3 regions of the Paenibacillus sp. FSL L8-0494 genome follow, and region 2 is predicted to be linked to each of the others. Evidence: riboswitches for the same ligand, from Rfam matches in the RefSeq annotation. Region 2 holds a riboswitch; each other region holds the start of a gene.
What was found. Region 2 has a riboswitch for cobalamin ahead of NYE35_RS04825 (DUF4430 domain-containing protein). Riboswitches for the same ligand answer to the same signal wherever they lie in the genome.

Region 1: linked by a shared signal. The riboswitch ahead of metE (5-methyltetrahydropteroyltriglutamate--homocysteine S-methyltransferase) and the one ahead of NYE35_RS04825 (DUF4430 domain-containing protein) in region 2 are both predicted to bind cobalamin.
Region 3: linked by a shared signal. The riboswitch ahead of NYE35_RS02720 (anaerobic ribonucleoside triphosphate reductase) and the one ahead of NYE35_RS04825 (DUF4430 domain-containing protein) in region 2 are both predicted to bind cobalamin.

Annotation. Positions count from the first base shown of each region.
Region 1 covers NZ_JBBOPQ010000001.1:4,993,179-4,997,439, reverse strand. Annotated here, with positions in the region: gene NYE35_RS22695 (FtsX-like permease family protein) at 1-127, shown strand, start outside; gene NYE35_RS22690 (DedA family protein) at 145-768, shown strand; gene NYE35_RS22685 (undecaprenyl-diphosphate phosphatase) at 819-1,679, shown strand; cobalamin riboswitch at 1,779-1,984, shown strand; gene metE (5-methyltetrahydropteroyltriglutamate--homocysteine S-methyltransferase) at 2,138-4,261, shown strand, end outside.
Region 2 covers NZ_JBBOPQ010000001.1:1,086,096-1,090,356, forward strand. Annotated here, with positions in the region: gene NYE35_RS04820 (GAP1-N2 domain-containing protein) at 1-1,889, shown strand, start outside; cobalamin riboswitch at 2,017-2,219, shown strand; gene NYE35_RS04825 (DUF4430 domain-containing protein) at 2,390-4,261, shown strand, end outside.
Region 3 covers NZ_JBBOPQ010000001.1:588,188-592,448, reverse strand. Annotated here, with positions in the region: gene NYE35_RS02735 (undecaprenyl-diphosphate phosphatase) at 1-52, opposite strand, end outside; tRNA gene NYE35_RS02730 (tRNA-Thr) at 776-847, opposite strand; gene NYE35_RS02725 (MTH1187 family thiamine-binding protein) at 942-1,250, opposite strand; cobalamin riboswitch at 1,629-1,863, shown strand; gene NYE35_RS02720 (anaerobic ribonucleoside triphosphate reductase) at 2,106-4,091, shown strand; gene nrdG (anaerobic ribonucleoside-triphosphate reductase activating protein) at 4,088-4,261, shown strand, end outside.

The sequences.
Region 1 (4,261 bases), 3.9 Mb from region 2:
GTTGTTCTACTTATCTATCGCAACGGAGACAGGCGCGGTGTTACTCGGATATTTGGCTGCTCAAGGACTATACTTCTTTTTTATTCGCAGCCGCTATTTACGCAACCTGAAGAAGAACTTGATATGAGAAATGGGGGTAACAAGATGCAAGCATGGATTACAGATTTTATGGAGCAGTTTGGTTACTTCGGTATTTTTCTGATGCTGGCCTTTGAAAATATATTTCCACCAATTCCTTCAGAAGTGATCCTGCCCTTTGGAGGATTTATGACCACTACGACGAGCTTAACGATCCCTGGTGTAATCATTGCTGCCACGGCTGGATCACTACTGGGTGCAGTAATTCTCTATTATATTGGCCGATTATTGGATGTGAGCCGGTTAGAGAAACTGGTTGAACGCTGGGGGGGCCTAATTCGCGTCACTAAAAAAGATATCCACAAGGCTGACGCCTGGTTTGATAAATATGGCTACTGGACTGTATTGTTTTGTCGGATGGTTCCGCTGGTCCGCAGTCTGATTTCGATTCCGGCGGGAATGTCGGGCATGAAATTTGGAGTATTTATGATCTTCACAACGATTGGCACATTGGGATGGAATTTGCTGCTTGTGCTTATTGGCGCGGCTTTAGGAGAATCCTGGGAAGACATTGCTATGTACATGGACGTGTACTCCAATGTAGTCTATGTACTAATTGCTGGTGGATTAGTTATTCTTGGGTTTCTGTACTTCCGCAAACGCAGCCGGAGAATGAACACTGAGGGCTAAGCGGGTAGTGGACTGATAATAGAAATGACTATTGAAAAGGAGGGAAACACATGGAGCTATTAACGATTATTAAAGCCATTATTTTGGGGCTTGTTGAAGGTTTAACCGAATTTGCTCCAGTATCCTCCACGGGTCATATGATTATTGTTGATGATATGTGGCTGAAATCACAGGAGTTATTTGGACAATATACGGCAAATACCTTCAAAATAGTTATTCAACTGGGTTCTATATTAGCGGTTGTTGTGATTTTTAGAAATCGATTCATTGATCTGTTGGGCTTAAGGCGTTTCAGCCGTAAGCAGTTGGACCCTGTAACAGAGAAGCTACCGCAGTTAGAGCAGGGGGGGCACCTCAAGCTGACACAGGTTCTGGTAGGGTTAGTGCCTGCAGGTGTGTTAGGTGTTCTGTTTAATGATTATATTGATGAGCATTTATTCTCTACCTCAACGGTGTTAATTGGTCTAGTGATCGGGGCTATATTAATGATTATTGCGGATCTGTTTGGGCCGAAGAAGATCAGAACTGAGAGTGTAGATCAGATTACATACAAACAGGCACTTGGTGTAGGTCTTGTACAGTGTTTTTCGTTATGGCCTGGATTTTCACGCTCGGGCTCGACGATTTCTGGTGGCGTAATCCTCGGGATGAGCCATCGTGCCGCTGCTGATTTTACGTTTATTATGGCAGTACCCATCATGGCAGGTGCCAGTCTGTTGTCACTGATGAAGAACTGGCAATATTTCACCATGGACGCGCTGCCGTTTTTTATTGCAGGCTTTATTAGTGCCTTCCTATTTGCGCTGTTATCGATGCGTTTCTTCTTAAAACTGATCAATCGTATCAAGCTCTTACCGTTTGCTATATACCGTATAATTCTTGCTGCTGTAGTATATTTCGTATTTTTCTAAGTCCGTTATAAGGAATCGATATAACAGAAGCCCCAGTAATCTATTGCAGATTGCTGGGGCTTTCACGTATGATGACATCAGATTAAGACACTCAAATGATGAATGATATCGGAGACAGGTGCTGACCGGAAAATAGTAATTCGGTAGGCTTAATAGGGAAATTCGGTTCGAAGCCGATGCGGTCCCGCCACTGTAACGGAAGAATCTCGAGCAACAGAGGTCACTGGCAATTTACTACTGCTGGGAAGACTGCTCAAGATGTTGACGCCGCTAGCCAGGAGACCTGCCTGTTTCAACAGCACTGCTTCACCTACGGAAGATAGGGAGGTGTTAGACGTACCATGGGTATATCATGGGCGTCTTTCCCTTTGACTTTTTTAGGGAAGGGCGCTCTTTTTTATAGGAAAGCAAGTAGTTTTGGAGTTTGAAATAAGAGATTGAAGAGGGAGTGTATCGAAATGACGAATAAGGTAAAAGTAAGCAATCTTGGATATCCGAGAATCGGAAAGAACCGCGAATGGAAAAAGGCACTGGAGGCATTCTGGCAGGGGAAAATAAATGAGGAGCAATTCCGCTCCGAAATGGCAGCAATCCAGCTGCAGCATTTGAAGACCCAGCAAGAAGCAGGAATTGAGCTTATTCCGGTAAATGATTTTACATTTTATGATCATGTGTTGGATGCGGCTGTTATGTTTGGAATCGTACCTCCACGGTATGCGTATGATGGCGGCGACATCGGGCTTGATCTTTATTTTGCAATGGCCCGTGGTAATGCTGAGGCTACTGCCTGCGAGATGACCAAATGGTTCAATACGAACTATCACTATATCGTTCCAGAGATCGGCACACAAACACCACGCCTGACTGAAAACAAACCTCTAGCGGCTTATCGTTTTGCTAAATCGCAGGCAGGGATTGAAGGTAAACCGGTACTTTTAGGTCTGTATACCTTCCTTAAGCTGTCCAAAGGTTACGCAGCGGCAGATATCGCCAAGATTGCTGCACGTTTTGTTCCAGTCTATGTTCAACTGCTACAGGAACTGAAGCAAGAAGGGGTAAGCTGGGTACAAATCGATGAGCCAGCGATTGTTACAGGCATAAGTAAAGAAGAATTAACACTGCTTAACTCGATATACACAGACATTGCCGGCTCCGTGCCGGGCTTGAATATTATTTTACAGACGTATTTTGAAGCTGCTGAGCCGCTGGAGGCACTGCTAGAGCTGCCTGTTCAAGGCTTGGGTCTTGACTTTGTGCACGATGGTGGAACGAATCTGGCTTCCATCGAACGTCTTGGCTGGCCGAAGGACAAATGGCTGGGTGCCGGAATTATTGATGGACGGAACATTTGGCGTTCCGATTTAGACGCCAAGCTGCAACTGGTAGAAAAGCTCAGCATTCATGTACCGCTTGATCGTCTTATTCTTCAGCCTTCTTGCAGTCTGCTGCATGTCCCAGTCACCGTTCAAGGTGAAGTGAAGCTGAAGGCGACAGTTAAGAATGCGTTAGCCTTTGCCGATGAGAAGCTTAAAGAGCTTAGTCTGCTCGGAGCAGCCATCGCAGATAAAGGAGAAGCTTCTCAAGCAGCGCTGGCCGCTAGTCGTGAAGCTATTGCAGCGTTCCGCGCACTACCTGAGCGTGGCCGTAAGGATGTGGCGGAGCAAGTGCTTGCACTTGCAGCTCTACCAGACCAACGCAGTCTGCCTTTTGCTGAGCGCTTAAAGGTGCAGCAAGAGAAATGGCAGCTTCCACTTCTGCCAACCACTACAATTGGTAGCTTTCCGCAGACAGTCGAAGTGCGCCAGGCGAGATTGAAATGGCGTAAAGGGGTCTGGAATCAGGAGCGTTATGATGGATTTGTTCGTGAGCAGATCGCGGATGCAATTACCTTCCAAGAAAAGCTAGGTCTGGATGTTCTGGTCCACGGCGAGTTCGAGCGTACAGATATGGTGGAGTTTTTCGGAGAAAAGCTGGATGGATACTTGTTTACTAGTAATGGCTGGGTTCAATCCTACGGTTCCCGTTGCGTTAAGCCGCCGGTGATCTACGCGGATATTGCATTTATACAGCCTATGACTGTTAAAGAAAGCGTCTATGCACAATCGTTGACGAAGCTTCCGGTTAAAGGAATGTTGACGGGCCCTGTTACTATCCTCAATTGGTCATTTGTACGTGATGATCTCAGCCGGGAAGAGGTAGCCAATCAAATTGCTCTTGCCCTTCGCCATGAAGTAAAAGCGTTGGAAGATGCAGGCATCGAAATGATTCAAGTGGATGAGCCGGCTATTCGTGAAGGACTTCCGCTAAAGGCAGAAGACCGTGAGCATTACCTGAACTGGGCAGTGAAGTCGTTCCGTGTTGCCACGAACCATGTGAAGGCTACGACACAAATTCATACGCATATGTGCTATAGCGAATTTAATGACATGATCGATTCAATATCGGCTATGGATGCTGATGTAATCTCCATTGAGACTTCACGTAGCCATGGTGAGCTGATTATCAGCTTTGAGGAGCAGGCCTATGATAAAGGAATCGGTCTTGGAGTGTACGACATCCATAGCCCGCGGGTTCCAGCTGTC
Region 2 (4,261 bases):
AACGGTTCGACCGGGAATTTGATCTGATTCGGCAAAGGAATGTGCCAGATCCGGCGATTATGGAATGTTTTAAGGAGTATTTTGTACTTAAGGATCACAATTACAGGGTCAGAATCGTGGATTATTTCATCAATGGGATGCTTCATAGTGTGGAAGCGGGCCGCAAGGATATCTTGAGTGCCGCTTACGGGATCATTGAGAGTAATGATGAGTTAAGTGGAGCCTACTTCCAGCGCGTGATGTCTGAAACATATTTCCGTAAGCAGCTACTTGAGCCTTATATGGAATCAAGACTAGCTGCGGCGTCCAGATCTGCGGATATACTGAGCTTTGTACTCCATTGGGGGCGGTTCCTGCCAGTGGCGTTAGAGCAGTCTTTTGCTCAAAATGCTGTGAAGGATTATTTGCTTGAAAAGCTCCAGCTGGAACATGATCCGGTGGCTTCTGTAGCGGAAATTCATGAAATTGTAGATAAGGCAGAAAAAGATCGCCGCAAAGGAACAGGAGTTGCTCCTAAGGCACTCTCCCTAATGCAGGATCTTGCTGCTTCAGCAGATAGATTCTTACTGAACCGCTTATCGCTTTCCGATATGACGCAGGAGGAGCTTCTGGAGGTAGTTTTTTTACGGTATGGTAATGTTGTCGATTGGCAGCCGCCACTGGATAGGATTAGCAAGCAGAAAGAGAATGCGCTGCGTGCAGCATACCGCTGGTTTGGTGAAGAGAAGCCGAATGAAGAGATTTTTACAGGATTGTCTCCGCAGGAACTAGACGATGTGCAGCTACTGGGTCGTCGTTTGCTAAAAGAGGCGCGTGTTCTGGAACCCTTTGAACGGCTTCCGCTAGCCTTCTACTATACAACTCAGCGTGAAGGGGGTCCGCTGGATTACGATGCGCTTCTGGAGCTGCTAAAGCGTAAAGCCGGTTCCGACAAAGAAATCATCTATCGGTTTTTTGCTTGGTCGCAAGGCAATCCTTTATTTACGGTTTCGAATAAAAAGCTGCAACCGGGTTACCGCAAAGCGATTCTGAAGTATTTCCTGAGCAGTGATCGTGAAGCGTTCAAGAATCGGGAATTCCGAAAGAACTATGTCGCGGCAGCTCGGCCTGCTCTGCAAAATGTGTACAATGAAGCCCGCTCCCAACTGGCTTCCCCGCTGGCGCGCTGGATCAGCCGCAGCCGATTTCGACTCTTAATCTCCGGCTCCATTACGGGTATTCTGGTGATTATTGCAATTATCGTATTCAGTATGCTGCGTCCGGATGATACGAAGACGGCTCTGCCGGGGACAAGCCCTGAGCCGACCCCTGTTCAGAGTGCAGGCAATGTGCTGCCTCCGGCTTCAGTATACTTGAAGGATCAGAGCGACGAAGGAGATAAGGGGAGCAGCATATTGGTGTTCACCTTCGCAAGTGCAGATGACTGTGTGCAGTTTCAACCGACTGAGATTAGTTCAATGTCTTCGTCTACAGAGATAGATAAAAGCTTTAAGGTCGCTGCTACGAATGGCACTTGTCCAGTGCCGTCAACGGATGGGACGGATGAGGGAAACGCCGCTGACGATTCAGATGCCGCTGGCACTACTGGAGGAACAGCAGAAGGTGCAGATGCTACTAACGCAGTAGCTGATGCTTCTCCGTCTCCTACGCCTTCCTCTGATACTGAGGACAGCACTGGGTTGCCTTCCGCAACAGCTGTGACTGAAGGTGAACAACCATCATATCAGGTTGAGGTTACATTGGAGCCTGGAGCGACAATTCTAGAGAAAAGTATGATTAAAGCCGGAAGATTTACATTGATCGTAGATCCCGACCCTAATATTCCACCAGCTTCTGATTCAAGTGCTGAACCTTCCCCAACTGCAAGTCCGGAAGGAACAGCCGAATAACAAGCTTTCTGAACAGCAATACCTACCGGCAGGTGGCGTATTGCTGTTCATTTTTTTGCTGCCCTTACTAAGCTTTTCTATAGACATGCTATGTATTAATAGATATGATTATGGATGTCAAAATAAGATACTACATACTGGAAAAGGTGCAGACTCTATCAATCTAGTCGTCTGCTTAAAAGGGAAGTCCGGTGCAAGAGTCCGGCGCGGTCCCGCCACTGTATGTGCGGAGCGTTTCTTCTATAAGCCACTGCCCTGAAGGTAGGGTGGGAAGGTGAAGAACAGCGATGAAGCATTAGCCAGGAGACCTGCCTTTTTTGTGAGCGTTTCTATTCTTCGTGGGGTAAGAATGTGGAACATATACAGATGGACTATCGGCAGGAAGCAAGCGCCGCAGCCTCGATTTGTAATCTTCCCTGACCGCCCTCCAAAGGGGCGGTCTTTATGTTATGCGTCTTATTCCCAGCAGTACCCATTCTTATTCAGAAAGAGGTTAAACAATGAAGAAAATCATGTCTTCCAAGTTTGTAGCACTTGGGCTGGCCTTATTCGTGGTCATTTCAATTCTAGGAACATCTCTTGTTCCGGCAGGACAAATATTTGCAGAAGCGAGCGCTGGCTCTGGTCTGGAAGCAACTGTTGCGGAACGGATTAATGTTGCGGATGCGACTTATGCGGCTGCAGAATATCTCTTGAAAGGTGGCGTGCAATCTGATTGGCAAGCCATTGGATTAGCGCAAGCAGGGTACAAGCTGCCAGCTAGTTACCATTCAGAGCTTGAGAAAAAAGTAAAAGAGGCAGCTGGGAATTTTGCCAATGTCACCGATTATGCTCGAATCGTGCTCGCAGTGAGAGCGATTGGTGCAGATCCTACTAGCTTTGCTGGTAATGGATCAACTCCCGGCTATAATCTGATTGAGAAAATTTATAATAATAGGAAGCTCGGTGAACAGACGCTTAATAATCCGGTATATGCTTTACTTGCGCTGGATTCTGGTAAATATAATATTCCAAGTGACGCGAAATGGACGGTGGATAAGCTTCTTACGGAGATTCTCTCCAAACAAAATCCGGATGGGGGCTTTGCACTAACCTCAGGCACAAGTGAGCCTGATATGACAGCGATAACCTTGACGGCTCTGGCGGCACATAAAAATAATCCCGAAGCCTACTTAGCAGGGCTACAAGCCGTATCCTGGTTATCCGCAGCTCAAGATACCCATGGGGGTTACGGTGACAGTGTTGAAAGTAGCGCACAAGCAATCCTTGGACTCACATCCTTCGGAGTTGATCCTAGTGGATTAGAATACACCAAAAACAATGTGGATCTAATGGAGAACCTGCTTAGCTATCGTCTAGCTGATGGTAGCTTCACCCATAGCCGTGGTGGAAGCAGTAATGTTCTGGCGACAGAGCAAGGGCTTCAGGCGCTGGTTGCCTATAATTTGCTGTATAAAGGAAGCAACAGTAAGCTATACGATTTTTCCAAATCCTCCATTCAGAGCTCACTCATCTACGCTCCTGTAACGATTGAGGGACCACGGGCCACGTTGGCACAAGGGTACGCCTATGCTGGCAACGCACTTGGAGCGTTAGAGAAGCTGGCGCTTCAAACGAACTTGCCGATCACGAATCCTTCGGGCAGTTATGTGACTGGCATCGGAAGTATTGCTGCTGGAAGCTTTGGTGGTTATGACGGATGGATGTATGTTGTATCACGTGACGGAAAATGGATTAATCCCGATGTAGGCATGAGTGATTTTGTACTTAAAGATTCAGATCAGGTACTGGTTTATTATGCCGGAGATGACACTAAGCTTGTGGATTCCGTTACGCTTTCCAAAGCAAATCTTAAAGAGGGCGATTCTTTTAACGTCATTGTAACTAGTAAGACGTGGAAATGGGACGCTGCTACGAACACTTCCTCTCCTGTAACTGCAAAAGCTGCGGGTGTTCAGGTCCAAATTGGAGCTCAGACGGTAACGACGAATGCTAAAGGTGAGGCCGTATTCTCAGGAAATGTGCCCGCAGGTGACTATACACTGACTGTAACTGGCTACCGTGAAGGCAAAGCCCCAACGATTGCTAAATATACAAAAGCTATAAAGGTAATTTCTAAGAATGTAACAGCTTCTCTTACCGTTGAAGGCCCGGAAGGATTGATTAGTGAAGGGACTTTAAAAGCCTCCAATGCTCTTGAAGCGTTGCAGCAACTAGGGTCTACCGATGATTTTAAAGTAGATATCACCAAATCGTCTTATGGCAACTTTGTATCAGGTATCCATGGAGTTTCGCAAGGTACTTACGACGGATGGTGGAGCTTCGTAGTATCACGCGGCGGGGAGTGGATATATCCAAGTGTGGGTATGGAT
Region 3 (4,261 bases), 500 kb from region 2:
CAGTTAAGCCCTCTATTATGCCAAGTATTATTGCTTTAATTACGTCAGTCATCAGTGGATTGTCCCCTTTCGGAAATAAAATCATTTAATTTCCAGTATAAGGGAGACACGTAAACTTCCCCATCGATTAACCTAACAATATTCAATTCAGAATGACATAATTGTCACATTGCTCATTATTTCAGTCTTAAGGGGGCTTTGGTTTGCAAAACACAAAACATTAAGTATAATGTTACTGTCGAAACGCTAAGGCGTCTGTACAGGATGGCTACCTGGCACTGATGATGGCAGGCCAAGCGCTTTATAAAGTTTTCTTTATGTGTATTTATACTTTAGGAGCGTGGTTATCTATGAAAATTAATATTACCGCACATTTTAACATTGATATTACTTTATCTCTTCATCTGTTAGCCGTAGCCAGTCTTGCTTATGAACTCAGTTCACTGACGAGCTCGTGAAATTCGAGCGAAAAGTATCTGTACTAAGACACCTTGTGGTGTCTTTTTTTATTTTTATAGTAATTACCATCTAACCAATCTGCCCCCGCAAGAGAAAAGCAGCTTATGCTGCTCCTCCTCCACCATCCTTCATTCTGACTGCTGTCAGCTTGCGACACACCTTCCATCTGCTCGACAGTGACCACTAGTCATACCGTTTTCATTAGCGATTTCGCCATGTCTTATCTTTTAGAAGAATGGTAGAAGTCAGGGGATTCAATGAAAAATGACGCGGTCCCGAACCCTCGGAAATCCGCGCCACATATGGTTTTTTGGGATGCTGGTGAAGGGAATTGAACCCCCGGCCTACGCATTACGAGTGCGTTGCTCTACCCCTGAGCTACACCAGCTTAAGGCTGATTTTTCTGTCAAACAAAAAATATTATACAACTTTCAGCCAGAAACGCAAGCCTATTTCTCCCTGTTTTCCGCCCTCCTAAACTGCTAATCTACCTGTAGCTTACGCTCCACAGACTCTAACTTTCCACGGCTAGTGGAGGGTTTATCGCGGCGGTCGTCTATTTTAAGTGAGGTAGAGACACGTTCTGCACCTGCGGCAAAAGGAGACTCATGCAAAGCTTCTACCGCGGCAAAAATGCGTTGCAGAGGCCCTTCGATGATCGTCCCCATGGACGTAAGTTCATATGTAATCCCTTCTACTGTCTTCAGCACCCGCTGCATATCCGCAACATAGCTGCTAAGACTGGTACTGCCTGTTCCAATTGGAATAACTGTAACTTCAGCAATAGGCATGAGAATACCTCCTCGAAATTTTATAGTACCTATCTTCTTCCATTGTAACAATTCCACCGCTCTGTCACAAACTAAGCAAGATTATCCTCCCTTATCTCTTCTATTTCTTCTGATTACTCCAAAATATGACTTTGGGCTAAGAGTATTTTCTCATGCGCAAATTCTAGGGTCATCTGCACTATATTTATGGACTCTTTGTGGCATCTTTTCGGACAATTTATGAATCATTTCGCATCTCCCTGTGGATCAATTGTGGATTACTTATGGACAGCCTGTGGATCATTTGTGGAGTACTTTTAAAGAACCCGCTCCCCGCGCGGGTTTTCTAAAAAACTGTTTACAAACACAACATCTTGGGTTATTTTTATCTAACGACAACAAAATATAGTGGAGACAGGCGCTTTGATCCTTAACCGGATTTAGAGCTTAATAGGGAAGCGCGGTGAGAATCCGCTGCGGTCCCGCCACTGTAACCGGATGGCCTTCTTAAGCTTCTGGGAAGCTTGAGAATCCACATCTCCCGGCAGATGCCACTGAGGGTTAGGAACACCCTTGGGAAGGCGCCGAGAGATCCCACGGAAGCCAGGAGACCTACCTGTTTCGACGACACCAACTATTGATGCCTGCGAGGAACAGGGATGGTGTCCGCATGCGGTCATCTACGTAGAGACCTCTGCAAATATCCGTGTGGATATTTACATAACGCATCGGGCATTTTCTGCCATCCTCGGGTAGGGGATGCTTTTTTTATGTAATCAGAACAAATATACGACTGCTTATGGCAGTCCAACTTCCTATGGATATATGGATTTGATGATAGATGTTTTTCTTTTATACTGAGAGGAGAGCTGTACAATGACGTTGTTGGAGAGACAATTTAATGGAGTAGAAAATGCACGGGAAGTTCTTTTAGAAGAGCTCATTGATTTAGGCCGGGATATTATCGACAGTCGGGATATGGACCTATTGCGCGAGAATGCCAATTTGAATGGAGAGAGTTTCTCCGGTAAAATGAGCAAGTTCGGCAGTGAATATTCAAAATGGTACGCCCGCAATTTTACGATGCCGCCGCAGCTAGTGCAGGCTATTGATGACAATGTCGTCTATGTGCATGATCTGGATCAATACGCGATTGGAACGACGAACTGTATTTTTATCCCGTTTGATAAACTTCTCCGTGAAGGTTTCAATACCGGCAACGGCAGCGTTCGTCCTCCGAACTCAATAATGACTGCTATGTCTCTGGTAGCGATTATTTTCCAATCCCAGCAAAATGCTCAATATGGTGGTGTATCCGCCAATAAACTCGACTATGATCTGGCACCTTATGTAACCAAATCCTTCGCCAAGCTGTTCCGCAAGGGTCTGGATTATTTTGAAGAAGGACAAGCTGATGAATCTTTGGGCGAGATTACGATGAGCCGGACCGATCTGGCGGAGTTATATCCAAGAGCGTTCCGTTTTGCACTAAAGGAAACCGAAATCGAAACCCTGCAAGCGGCTGAAAGTATGGTACATAATCTGAATACCATGTCCAGCCGATCCGGTGGACAAATACCGTTTACCAGCATCAACTACGGTACTTGTACTTCACCAGAAGGTCAGCTTGTGATCAGTTCTCTGCTAACCGCAACTATGAACGGACTTGGCAGCGGAGAAACACCAGTGTTCCCGATTCAAATCTTCAAATGCAAGCAAGGAATCAATCAACAACAAGGCGATCCTAACTATGAACTGTTCCTAAAAGCGGCTGAATGTTCTGCGCGCAGACTATATCCAAACTTCGCTAATCTGGACGCTCCGCTCAACTTGCAGTATTATGATCCAAGTGATCCTGATACGGAGTTCGCTACAATGGGCTGCCGAACCCGAGTGCTCGGTGACCGTTTTGGTCGTAATCATTGCTCTGGAAAGGGCAACCTTTCCTTTAATACACTGAATCTGGTTCGGCTAGGTCTGGCACACGGCACAGTAACAGGCAGACGTACCATCGCAGACGAAGCTGGCTTCTATGAAGATCTAAATCATTATATGGATATTGCGCTGGAAGGACTTCTTCATCGGTTCCACATTCAAACCGCACAAAAAGCTAAAGCTTCCGATTTCATGATGCGAGAAGGCGTCTGGGAAGGCGGCGAGCATCTTGCACCTGATGACACTGTAGGCGATCTGCTAAAGCATGGCAGTCTGTCTCTTGGCTTCATCGGTATGGCGGAATGTATGAAAGCTATGTACGGCAAACACCATGGCGAGGATATGGAAGTTCATGCCAAGGCGCTGGCTATTGTGCGTCATATGCGGGACTATTGCGATCGGAAAAGTGAGGAACTGGATCTCAACATCACTCTGTTCGCAACTCCAGCAGAAGGTTTGTCCGGTAAATTCACAAAAGTTGACCGCAAGGTACTGGGTTCCATTCCGGGCGTAACCGACCGTGAATATTATACGAACTCTTTTCACATCCCTGTATACTTCGATCTGGGTGCTGCTCAGAAGATCAGCTTGGAAGCTCCTTTCCATGAATATTGCAATGCCGGGGCTATTTCTTATGTCGAATTAAACGGCAATGCCCGCAACAACCCATCGGCTTTTATCAAAATCATTAAATATGCGCTCGAACAACAGGTCAGCTATTTCAGCATTAACCATCCGATTGACCGCTGCTCCAGCTGTGGATACGAAGGCGTAATTGGGACAAACTGTCCTTCCTGCAACGCACATGAGAATGACGTGCACATCCGCCGTTTGCGCAGAGTTACAGGTTATTTAACCGGCGACTATCAGACCCGCTTTAATGCCGCCAAACAAGCTGAAGTACGGGATCGCGTTAAGCATCTATGAATATTTGCGGTTACTATCCGGAGTCGATTAACGAGGGAGAGGGCATGCGGGCCGTCCTCTTTCTCAGCGGCTGCCGCCATCGTTGCCCGGGATGTTTTAATCCCGAGACATGGAACTTTAAATATGGAGAAGTCTTCACCTTAGAACGACAACATGAAATTATTGCAGAA